2 regions of the Variovorax sp. 278MFTsu5.1 genome follow, and region 2 is predicted to be linked to the other one. Evidence: predicted binding sites of a transcription regulator. Region 2 holds the regulator's gene; the other holds the start of a gene.
The links. Region 2 encodes HrcA, which represses chaperone genes, less so after heat shock. Its sites were predicted from a motif close to TTAGCACTCNNNNNNNNNGAGTGCTAA; they were not measured.
Positions count from the first base shown of each region.

Region 1: ABL844_RS06175 (co-chaperone GroES) is a predicted target of HrcA. The motif match lies at 2,235-2,261, and genes of this name have one in related genera.

Region 1 is NZ_CP157622.1:1,416,554-1,422,569, reverse strand. Features, by position in the region: gene ABL844_RS06185 (NAD(P)/FAD-dependent oxidoreductase) at 1-934, shown strand, start outside; gene ABL844_RS06180 (response regulator) at 957-1,724, opposite strand; gene ABL844_RS06175 (co-chaperone GroES) at 2,351-2,641, shown strand; gene groL (chaperonin GroEL) at 2,673-4,325, shown strand; gene xylB (xylulokinase) at 4,485-5,951, opposite strand.
Region 2 is NZ_CP157622.1:5,703,530-5,709,545, reverse strand. Features, by position in the region: gene mutY (A/G-specific adenine glycosylase) at 1-279, shown strand, start outside; gene rapZ (RNase adapter RapZ) at 307-1,185, opposite strand; gene recN (DNA repair protein RecN) at 1,182-2,864, opposite strand; gene ABL844_RS26495 (NAD kinase) at 3,028-3,939, opposite strand; gene hrcA (heat-inducible transcriptional repressor HrcA) at 3,971-4,978, shown strand; tRNA gene ABL844_RS26485 (tRNA-Ile) at 5,010-5,086, shown strand; tRNA gene ABL844_RS26480 (tRNA-Arg) at 5,170-5,246, shown strand; tRNA gene ABL844_RS26475 (tRNA-Arg) at 5,363-5,439, shown strand; gene greB (transcription elongation factor GreB) at 5,495-6,016, shown strand, end outside.

The DNA of each region.
Region 1 (6,016 bases), 2.6 Mb from region 2:
CGGCGACGTCGTCGGCTACGACAAACTGATTCTCTGCCCCGGCGGCCGTGCCCGGCGGCTGGGCATTCCCGGATCGGAGCTGCCCGGCGTCTTCACGCTGCGCAACCTCGACGATGCCGCGGCGCTGGGAGCCGCGCTCATGCCGGGCAGGCGGCTGCTGGTCATCGGCGGCGGATGGATCGGGCTCGAAGTGGCCTCGACCGCCCGCAGGAAGGGGCTGGAGGTCACGGTCGTGGAAGCGATGCAGCGCCTCTGCGAGCGCACCGTTGCGCCGGAGATCTCCGGCTACCTGCTTCGGCTCCACGCCTCGCACGGCGTTCATGTCGAACTGGGCATGGGCATCGAGCGCCTGGCGCAAGGCGCGGACGGCAACGGCCTGATCGCCACGCTCGTCGACGGACGCACGCTGGCATGCGACGTGGTGCTGGCCGGCATCGGCCTGATCGCGAACGACGAGCTCGCGCGCGAGGCCGGCCTGCAGTGCGAAGGCGGCATCGTGGTCGACTCGCAATGCCGCAGCTCCGACCCGGACATCCTCGCCGCCGGCGACGTCGCCGTCTGGCACTGCGAGCGCGCCGGCCGGCGGATGCGGCTGGAGTCGTGGCAGAACGCGCAGGAGCAGGGCATCGCGGCCGCGCGCTCCGCACTGGGCATCGCGGTCGATCACCAGCCGCTTCCGTGGTTCTGGTCCGACCAGTACGGCATCAACCTCCAGATATTCGGCATGCCGGCGCCGGGGCATCGCGCCGTGGTGCGCGGCGACATGGAGAGCGACAGCTTCGTCGTGTTCTTTCTGGATGGCGGCAAGGTCGCCGCCGCGCTGGGGCCGAACGCGGCGCGCGATCTGCGGTTTGCGCGAAGGCTCATCGAGCGCGGCACCGAGGTCACGCCGGAGCAGCTTGCCGATCTTCAGGTGCCGCTGTCCAGGCTCTGAGCGGCGCCGAGGCAGCCCGGAGCTACCAGGAGGCCGCGTGGCCGGGCCCTGACGGATACCGGATGCCGCCATCCTTGCCGCTGGGCTCGAACATGTAGCCCACGCCCCATACCGTCTGGATATAGGAAAACGCCCCGTCCTCCAGCAGCTTGCGCAACCGGGAGACCTGCACGTCCAGGCTGCGGTCGAAGGCGCCGAGTTCGCGCCCGCGCGCCACCTGCGCGAGCTTTTCCCGCGACATCGGCTGGCCCGTGTGCCGCACGAGCACCTTGAGAATCGCGATCTGAACGGTGGTGATGCCGAGAATGCGCCCGTCCCTGCGAAGCGTGCGCGTGCCCATGTTGAATTCGAAAGGCCCGAAACGCACGACCTCGTTCGCGATCGAAGGTCCGCCCGGCTCCTCCTTCGGAGGGCTGCGCCGCAGGATCGCCTGAATGCGGGCACGCAGTTCCCGGGGATTGCAGGGCTTGCAGACATAGTCGTCAGCGCCCATCGTCAGGCCCGCGATCCTGTCGGCGTCCTCGGCCTTCGCGCTGAGCATGATGATCGGCGTGCGCGTGCCCGTGGCGCGCAGGCGCCTGCAGACCGAGAAGCCGTCCTCGCCCGGCAGCAGCACGTCGAGCACGATGAGGTCGATGGCGCGGCGCTGCAGGATCGACGAAAGCGCACTGCCGTTCTCGGCCTCGAACACCTCGTAGCCCTCCTGGGAGAGATAGCCGCCGACCAGTTGCCGCAGGCGCGGGTCGTCGTCGACGACCGCGATCGCATCGCAGCGATGGGAAGCGGTCATGCGAGCGGGTCTTTCGGTGGCGGGCTCCGATGGGCCTCGTTTCTCGAACTCATCGTTCCCCGCAGCCCGCGCGAGCCATCGGCCCTGCGTAAAATCAAATGCAAAATCATGGAAACCGGCTCGATCCGCCAAGTTCGGCATCGGCCCCAAGGCCGGGTGAAAAACCGGGATTTATAGGGCCGGGGCCGTTGATTGATCTAATCCATTAGCAGCCTCATGAGCGCCGTCCCGCGTGCCTCATCACTTGCCTGGCCCCGAAGAGCGACTTGCCGGCCTGGCGAGCAGCGGCGTCGGGCCTGAATCATCGATCCGTGCATCGACTGATGGCCCCGGTTCCCTGCCTGGCCAACACGCGAGAGATCTGGAAACCTGCCCCTCCCGCGCCTCCGGAAGCCACCTCCTGCCGCATCGGCGACAGAAAGAGCACGGCCGTGCGATTTCGGATTTCCTGACTGCGGAACTGGCGCCAGCGGCCGCCCAGCCTTGAAACGTCATCGATTGCCCTTATGATTAGCACTCGCTGCTGACGAGTGCTAACAACCCTCGCTTCCAGCTGATGGGCTGCCGGCCTCCGGTCCGGCGCCCGACCACAAACCCGTTTCTTATCCATACATCCAGGAGATGCAATGAAACTTCGTCCTTTGGCCGATCGCGTGATCGTCAAGCGTGTTGACAGCGAAACCAAGACCGCATCGGGCATCGTGATTCCCGACGCAGCCGCCGAGAAGCCCGATCAGGGTGAAGTCCTGGCCGTGGGCCCGGGCAAGCGCAACGACAAGGGCGAACTGGCAGCTCTGACCGTGAAGGTCGGCGACCGCGTCCTGTTCGGCAAGTACAGCGGCCAGACCGTCAAGGTCGGCGGCGACGAGCTGCTCGTCATGAAGGAAGACGACCTGTTCGCGGTCGTCGAGAAGTAATTCAACAGATCCCCATTCGGAGTAATTAGACATGGCAGCAAAAGACGTAGTCTTCGGCGGCGAAGCCCGCGCACGCATGGTCGAGGGTGTGAACATCCTGGCCAACGCAGTCAAGGTGACCCTGGGCCCCAAGGGCCGCAACGTGGTGCTCGAGCGCTCGTTCGGCGCCCCCACCGTCACGAAGGACGGCGTGTCGGTCGCCAAGGAAATCGAACTGAAGGACAAGCTCCAGAACATGGGCGCCCAGCTCGTGAAGGAAGTGGCCTCCAAGACCAGCGACAACGCCGGTGACGGCACCACCACCGCGACCGTGCTGGCTCAAGCCATCGTTCGCGAAGGCTTCAAGTACGTGGCCGCCGGCATCAATCCGATGGACCTGAAGCGCGGCATCGACAAGGCAGTGGCTGCCCTGGTCGAAGAGCTGAAGAAGGCTTCCAAGCCCACCACCACGTCGAAGGAAATCGCCCAGGTCGGCTCGATCTCGGCCAACAGCGACGAAACCATCGGCAAGATCATCGCCGACGCGATGGACAAGGTCGGCAAGGAAGGCGTGATCACCGTGGAAGACGGCAAGTCGCTGGACAGCGAACTGGACGTCGTCGAAGGCATGCAGTTCGACCGCGGCTACCTGTCGCCCTACTTCATCAACAACCCCGAGAAGCAATCGGCGATCCTGGACAACCCGTTCGTCCTGCTGTTCGACAAGAAGATCAGCAACATCCGCGACCTGCTGCCCACGCTGGAGCAAGTTGCCAAGGCCGGCCGTCCGCTGCTGATCATCGCTGAAGAAGTCGAAGGCGAAGCCCTGGCTACGCTGGTGGTGAACACCATCCGCGGCATCCTGAAGGTCGTGGCCGTCAAGGCTCCTGGCTTCGGCGACCGCCGCAAGGCCATGCTGGAAGACATCGCCATCCTGACGGGCGGCAAGGTCATCGCCGAAGAAGTGGGCCTGACCCTCGAGAAGGTGACCCTGGCCGACCTGGGCCAGGCCAAGCGCATCGAAGTGGGCAAGGAAAACACGATCATCATCGACGGCTCGGGCGCTGCTCCGGACATCGAAGCCCGCGTGAAGCAGATCCGCGTGCAGATCGAGGAAGCCACCAGCGACTACGACCGTGAGAAGCTGCAAGAGCGCGTGGCCAAGCTGGCCGGCGGTGTTGCCGTGATCAAGGTCGGCGCTGCCACCGAAGTCGAAATGAAGGAAAAGAAGGCTCGCGTCGAAGACGCCCTGCACGCCACCCGCGCTGCAGTGGAAGAAGGCGTGGTTGCCGGCGGCGGCGTGGCTCTGCTGCGTGCCAAGCAAGCCGTGGGCGACAAGGTCAAGGGCGACAACGCCGACCAGGACGCCGGCATCAAGCTGGTGCTGAAGGCCATCGAAGCTCCCCTGCGCGAAATCGTGAACAACGCCGGTGGCGAAGCCTCGGTGGTGGTGAACGCGGTTCTGGCCGGCAAGGGCAACTACGGCTTCAATGCCGCCAACGACACGTACGGCGACATGCTCGAGCTGGGCATCCTGGACCCGACGAAGGTCACCCGCACCGCACTGCAGAACGCCGCTTCGGTGTCCTCGCTGCTGCTGACGACCGAAGCTATGGTGGCTGACGCTCCGAAGGACGACGCTCCTGCGGCCGGCGGCATGCCCGACATGGGCGGCATGGGTGGCATGGGCGGCATGGGCATGTAATTGCTCGCCCCCAGGCTGCGCGGCACTTCGTGTCCGCTACGCCTACCCCCTACCGGGGGCGACACCTGCGGACCGGCTAAGCCGGATCCGCGGTGTCCCGCGAAATGAAAAAAGCCCGTCTCCGACGGGCTTTTTTCATGGTCGTGGCAATCGTGCGGTTTACTGAAACTGGTCTCGCAGTGACTTGTACAGCGCCTGGAAGCGCGCGTGCCTTGTCCTGCGGACATCGGCACTCTCGATCGAGGGCACCAACTGCTGCTTCACCGGCGGCAGCGTGCAAACCTCCGCCACCGAGCCGCCATCGGCCAGCCACGCCAGCCGCGCCGCTCCTAGCGCCCCGCCCGTCTCGCTGCCTGCATAGAGCGTTAGCGTCACGCCGAAGATGTCGGCCAGCAACTGCCCCCACCACACGCTGCGGGCGCCGCCGCCGACCAGCGCCATCTCGCGCATCGGCATGTCTTCCGGCAGCCGCAGGGTGTCGAAGCCGTCGCGCAGTCCGAAGCTCACGCCCTCGACCACCGCATAGGCGATCTCCGCCGGCCCGTGCGCATGCGTGAGCCCGAAGAGCACGCCCTGCGCGTTGGGGTTGTTGTGCGGCGAGCGCTCGCCCGACAGGTACGGAAGGAACAGCGGGCAGCGTTCGCGCTGCGCCGGCGCAACGCTTGCGGCAGCTTCGAGCAGCGCCGCCTCGTCGGCGAACCTGAAAGTCTTGGCGGCCCAGCTCACCGCGCTGGCGGCCGAGAGCATCACCGACATCTGGTGCCAGCGCTTCGGCAGCGCATGGCAGAAGGCGTGCATCGCCTGCGCGGGGTTCGGCAGGAAGCGGTCGGTCGACACGAACACCACGCCCGACGTGCCTAGCGACACGAAGCCCTGCCCCGGCTCGACCAGCCCCATGCCAACCGCGCTCGCCGCGTTGTCGCCGGCGCCGCCGGCGATCTTGACGCCATCGGGCAGGCCCCATCGCCCGGCCAGTTCGGGCTTGAGCTGCGCCGACACCTCGCTGCCCTCGACCAGCCTCGGCATGTGGGCACGCGTCAGCCCCGTGGCAGCGAGCAGCTCGTCGGACCAGTCGCGCGCGCCCACGTCGAGCCACAGCGTGCCCGCGGCGTCCGACATCTCGCTGACGGCCTCGCCGCTGAGCATGAAGCGCAGCCAGTCCTTCGGCAGCAGCACGCGCGCGACGCGGCCGAAGACCTCGGGCTCGTGCTCGCGCACCCACAGCAGCTTGGGCGCGGTGAATCCCGGCATCGCGAGGTTGCCCGCGATCTCGCCGAGCCTGGGCACGGCACGCGCGAGCGCCTCGCACTGGGCGCCGCTGCGGCCGTCGTTCCACAGGATCGCGGGGCGCAGCACTTCGCCTGCTTCGTCGATCAGCGTGGCGCCGTGCATCTGGCCCGACAGGCCGATGGCGCGGACCGCCGCGAGTTCTTCGGGATGCGACTTGCCCAGCGCACGCATCACTTCTTCGAGCGCGTGCCACCACTGCTGCGGCGCCTGCTCCGACCACAGCGGCTGCGGCCGTTCGACGGTGAGCGGCGCACGGGCCACGCCCACGATGCGGTGATCGTCGGCGAGCAAGAGCGCCTTGAGCTCGGACGTGCCGAGGTCGAGTCCCAGATACAAGATGATCCCCTGTTTGTTCAGATTGCCGTGCTTTCGCGCGGCGGACTTACGAAGAACCCGCTTTC
Region 2 (6,016 bases):
AAGCGGCCGGCGAAGGGCATCTGGGCCGGGCTCTACTGCCTGCCGGTATTCGACAGCCGCGAAGAACTTCTTGCTGCCTTGCCGGCCGCAAGGCGCGGAGTGCATGACTTGCCGGCCTTCGTGCACGTGCTGACCCACAAGGACCTGCACCTGCACCCGGTGCGGATCGACGGCGGCCAGCCACAGGGCGAGGCTGCGCGCTGGTTCGAAGCTGATGAATGGAGCCGGCTGGGCCTGCCGGCTCCGATGCGCAAGCTGCTGGAAGGCGGCGAGGCTTAGCCAGCCAGCCAACCCGCCCCTTGCTGGTCAGCCCGCGTCGAGTTCGCGGTGCCGCTTCAGCGCACCCCAGCGCGCGCCGAACGAACGCGCCAGTTGCTCGACCAGGAACACCGAGCGGTGCTGCCCGCCGGTGCACCCGATGGCCACCGTCACGTAGCTGCGATGGTCGCGCGCCAGTGCGTCGAGCCAGTGCGCCAGGAACTGCTCGATGTCGTCGTACATGCGCGCCACGTCGTCGTGCTCGCGCAGCCATTCGATCACCGGCTCGTCGCGGCCGGTGAGCGGGCGCAGCGCGGGCACGTAGTGCGGGTTGGGCAGCATGCGCACGTCGAATACGTAGTCGGCATCCAGCGGCACGCCGCGCTTGAAGGCGAAGGATTCGAACACCAGCGTGAGCGGCGTCTGCGGCGCGGAGATCAGCGACTTGATGTAGCTCTGCAGCTGCGCCGGCCGGATCAGGCTGGTGTCGATCACGTCGGCGCCGTCGCGCAGGTCGGCCAGCAGTTCGCGTTCGAGCTCGATGGCCTGGGTCAACACCCGGTGCTGCTCGGGCACGTCGGTGCGGCCTTCCTGGCGCGAGAGCGGATGGCGGCGGCGGGTTTCGGAATAGCGGCGCAGCAGCGCATCGGTGGTCGCGTCGAGGAAAAGCGAGCGCAGCGAGATGCCGCCGTCGCGGCGCAGCGCCTCGAGCTGCTGCGGAACGATGGGCAGCGAGACGCCGCTGCGCACGTCCATGGCAATCGCCACGCGCGTGGCCTGCTGCTCGTGCTGCAGCGCGATGAACGAGGTCAGCAGCTCGGGCGGCAGGTTGTCGACGCAGTAGTAGCCCGCGTCTTCCAGCGCATGCAGGGCGACCGACTTGCCGGAGCCCGACATGCCCGTGATGAGCACGAGGTCGAGGCTCATTGCACCGTCGCCGAGGTCTTGTGGCCGAGCATCTCGCGCGCGTGCGCGAGCGAGGTCTGCGAGACTTTTTCGCCGCCCAGCATGCGGGCGATTTCCCTAGCGCGGTTGTCGTCGTCGAGGCGAGATACGCCGCTCTCGGTGCGCGGTCCGTCGCCGCCGGTGGCCGCTGTCTGGCGCTTGGCCACCACCAGGTGATGGTCGGCGCAGGCTGCCACCTGCGGCAGGTGGGTCACGGCGAGCACCTGGCGGTCGCGGCCGAGTTGCTTCATCAGTCGGCCGACGGTCTCGGCGACCGCGCCGCCCACGCCGGAATCGACCTCGTCGAAGATCAGCGTCTGCGCCGCGCCGAGCTGGCTGGTGGTGACCGCAATGGCCAGCGCGATGCGCGAAAGCTCGCCGCCCGAAGCCACCTTGCCGATGGCGCGCGGCGTGCTGCCGGTGTGGCCCGCCACGAGGAAGGCCACCTCTTCGAGGCCGGCGCGGCCCGGCTGCGCGAGCGGCTGCAGCTCGACCTCGAAGCGCCCGCCCTGCATGCCCAGGCCCTGCATCGCGTCGGTGACGGCCTGCGAGAGGCGGGGTGCCGCCTGCTTGCGGATCTTGCCCAGCGCCTTGGCTTCCTTCATGTAGGCCTGCTGCGCGGCCTCTTCGGTACGCTCCAGGCCTTCGAGATCGCTTTGCGCGTCGAGCGCCTGCAACTCGGCCTGCCAGCCGGCCAGCAGCGCCGGCAGCTCGGCCGGCGGGCGCTTGTAGCGGCGCGCGAGCGACATCCACAGGCCCATGCGCTCGTCGAGCTCGGCGAGGCTCTGCGGATCGGTGTCGGCATCGCGCAGGTAGCCGTGCAGCGTGTGAGCGGCGTCGGAGGCCTGGGCCACGCACGAGGCGAGCACTTCGCCCAGCGCGCGGAACTCGGGCTCGATGTGCTCGCAGTTCTGCAGCAGCGTGGCCGCGCGCTGCAGCGCGGAGAGGGCGCCGTTGTCGTCGTCTTCCAGCGCCTGGCTGGCGCCCTGGGCCGCGTCGATCAGCGCCTGCGCGTTGGAGATGCGCGAGTGGTTGGTCGACAGTTCTTCCCACTCGTCGACGCCCGGCGCGAGCTTGGCGACTTCGGAAATCTGCCATTGCAGCCGCTCGCGTTCGCGCTGCAGCGAGTCCTGCGCCGAGCGGGCGTGTTCGAGCGTAGAGAGCGCCTGCCGCCAGGCCTGCCATGCGGCGTCCAGCGCGTCGGTGCGCGCGCCCGCGTAGGCGTCGAGCAGGCCGCGCACCGCCTCGGGCCGCGTCAGGCTCTGCCAGGCGTGCTGGCCGTGGATGTCGAGCAGGCGATCACCCAGTTCGCGCAGTTGCGTGGCGGTGGCGGGGCTGCCGTTGATCCAGCCTCGGCTGCGGCCCTGCAGGTCGACGGTGCGGCGCAGCAGCAGTGCGTCACCGCGCTCGAAGCCGCCTTCGTCGAGCCAGCTGTCCAGGGCCGGGTCGGCGTCGAATTCGGCGCTCACGTCCAGGCGCTCGGCGCCTTCGCGCACCGCGCCGGCATCGGCCCGGTTGCCTAGCGCCAGTTGCAGCGCGTCGATCAGGATGGATTTGCCCGCGCCTGTTTCACCGGTCAGCACGGTGAAGCCGCCGGACAGGTCGAGTTCGAGTGATCGCACGATCACGAAGTCGCGCAGTGCGATGCGTCGCAATGCCATCTCAGTTGTTCCTCCAGGTTCCGGGCAGGGGGCGTTGTGCGAATTTGTAGGGTTCGAGCTGTGAAACACCGCGGAACCGGCTTTGCCGGGCCGCCGGTGTTGCCCCCTGCAAGAGGGTTGGCGAAGCGACACGAAGTGCGCGCAGCCTGGGGGGGTGCTTCATTCAGGAGCCTCCCTCGTTCCAATGAAGTTTCTTGCGCAGCGTGTCGAAATAGCTCCAGCCGCGCGGGTGCAGGAAGCGCACGCGGAAATCGGAGCGGCGCACCACCACGCGGTCGCCGATGGCGAGCGAGGCGAGCGACTGCATATCGAAATTGGCGCTGGCGTCGCGCCCGCCGACCAGCTCGATGACGATCTCGTCGGCATCGGGCAGCAGCACGGGCCGGTTGGAAAGCGTGTGCGGCGCGATCGGTACCAGCACCCAGCCCGGGACCGCGGGGTGCAGCAGCGGGCCGCCGGCCGATAGCGCGTAGGCGGTCGAGCCCGTCGGCGTGGCGATGATCAGGCCGTCGGCGCGCTGGTTGGCCACGAAATGGCGGCCCACCGACACGCGCAGCTCGACCATTCCGGAGGTGGCGCCGCGGTTGACGACCACGTCGTTCATGGCGAAGGCATCGAACACCGAGGCGCCGTCGCGCACGACCTTGGCCTGCATCAGGCTGCGGTGGTCTTCCTCGTACTCGCCGGCCAGCATCGGAATCAGCGTGGCCTGGTAGTTGTCGAGCGGGATGTCGGTGATGAAGCCCAGCCGGCCGCGGTTGATGCCGATCAGCGGAATGCCGTAGCTCGCGAGCTGCCGGCCGATGCCCAGCATGGTGCCGTCGCCGCCGACCACCAGGCCGAGGTCGCAGCGCTGGCCGATTTCCTCGACGGTGAGGGCGGCGTAGCGCGGATGGGCGGGGGCGCCGGCATCGGCTTCCTCGCACGTCGGCCGCTCGACATAGACCGTGCAACCCTGCGATTCCAGAAAGGCTCCGATGCCTTCCATGACGCTGTCGCGCGCATCCGCCTGCGCCCGGGCGCCGGAAGCCTGGTATTTGCCGATCAGGGCGACGTGACGAAAGCGTGAGGTCATATCTCACAAATTACAACACTAAAATCTTGCAATGCTGGACGACCGTGCCAAGTTGCTGCTCAAGACGCTCGTCGAGCGCTACATAGCCGATGGGCAGCCCGTCGGGTCGCGTACGCTGTCGCGCTCCTCGGGGCTCGATCTGTCGCCGGCGACCATCCGCAACGTCATGTCCGACCTGGAGGCGCTGGGGCTGATCGCCAGCCCGCACACCTCGGCCGGACGCATTCCCACGCACCGCGGCTATCGCCTCTTCGTCGACACCATGCTTACGGCACAGCGCGAGCAGATGACCGCGCCCAGCCTCGCGCCCGACCAGCCGCAGAAGGTGATCGCCAATGCGGCGCACCTGCTGTCGAACATGTCGCAGTTCGTGGGCGTGGTGATGGCGCCGCGGCGTGCGTCGGTGTTCAAGCAGATCGAGTTCCTGCGGCTGTCGGAGAAGCGACTGCTGGTGATCATCGTCTCGCCCGACGGCGACGTGCAGAACAGGGTGATCTTTCCGGAGGCCGACTACTCGCAGTCGCAGCTGGTCGAGGCCTCGAACTACATCAACGCGAACTATGCGGGGCTGACCATCGAGCAGGTGCGCGACCGGCTGCAGTCCGAGATAGAAAAGCTGCGCGGCGAGATCGCCACCCTGATGCAGGCGGCAGTGCAGGTCAGCTCGGAAGTGCTGACCGAGGCGCAGGAGGACGACGTCGTCATTTCCGGTGAGCGCAACCTGCTGGCGGTGAGCGATTTCTCCAGCGACATGGGGCAACTGCGCCGCGCCTTCGAACTCTTCGAGCAGAAGGCCCAGCTGATGCGGCTGCTCGACGTATCCAGCAAGGCCGAGGGCGTGCGCATCTTCATTGGCGGCGAGAGCCAGGTGGTGCCGTTCGAGGAGCTCTCCATCGTCAGCGCCAACTACGAGGTCGACGGGGAAGTCGTGGGTACGCTCGGCGTAATCGGACCGACTCGCATGCCGTATGAGCGCATGATCCAGATCGTCGACATCACGTCGCGCTTGGTGACCAATGCGCTGAGCCATCGCAAGTAGGCCCGGTTGCGCGAATAGAATCGTGCCGCGTGGGCCGTTAGCTCAGTTGGTTAGAGCAGCGGACTCATAATCCGTTGGTCGCTGGTTCAAGCCCAGCACGGCCTACCACCCTCCCTTCGGCGATTCGATATTGCAACGTCTTGCCATGCTTTCGGGGAGCAGCCAAAAATCAGGCTATAATCGAAAGCTTCGCGGCTGTAGCTCAGCTGGATAGAGTACTTGGCTACGAACCAAGGGGTCGTGGGTTCGATTCCTGCCAGCCGCACCATCTTGAAAATGCCCGGAAGATTCGTCTTCCGGGCATTTTTCTTTTTCAGTCTTTCGCTCCAATTAACCCGAATAGTTCGGGAATGGCCATTAAAGCGGGCTATAATCGCAAGCTGTGCGGCTGTAGCTCAGCTGGATAGAGTACTTGGCTACGAACCAAGGGGTCGTGGGTTCGATTCCTGCCAGCCGCACCACTATAAAGAAAGCCCGCAACGCGAGTTGCGGGCTTTTTTCTTTTGGAGGTTTGGCGTGAACAAGGCATTCACCAAGGAAACGGATTCCGACGCAGACGACGACGACGGCGCCGGCGGTGCCTCGCCTCCGCTTCCTGCGGGCGGCAAGAACTACATCACCCCCGAAGGCTACGCGCGCCTGCGCGACGAACTGCTGCAACTGATGGACGAGGAGCGCCCGAAGATCGTCGAGACCGTCCATTGGGCCGCCAAGAACGGCGACCGCTCGGAGAACGGCGACTACCTCTACGGCAAGAAGCGCCTGCGCGAGATCGACCGGCGCATCCGCTTCCTCACCAAGCGGCTCGAAATCGCGGAGGTCACCGATCCGTCGGTGCACCATGGCCGCGATCAGGTCTTCTTCGGCGCCACCGTCCTCTATGCCGACGAGACCGGCGATGAACGCAGCGTGACGATCCTCGGCATCGACGAAGCGGAAAGCGCGAAGTCGCAGGTCAGCTGGATCTCGCCGATCGCCCGGGCCCTGCTGAAGTCGCGCGAAGGCGATGTCGTGAAGCTGGTGACGCCCGGCGGGGCG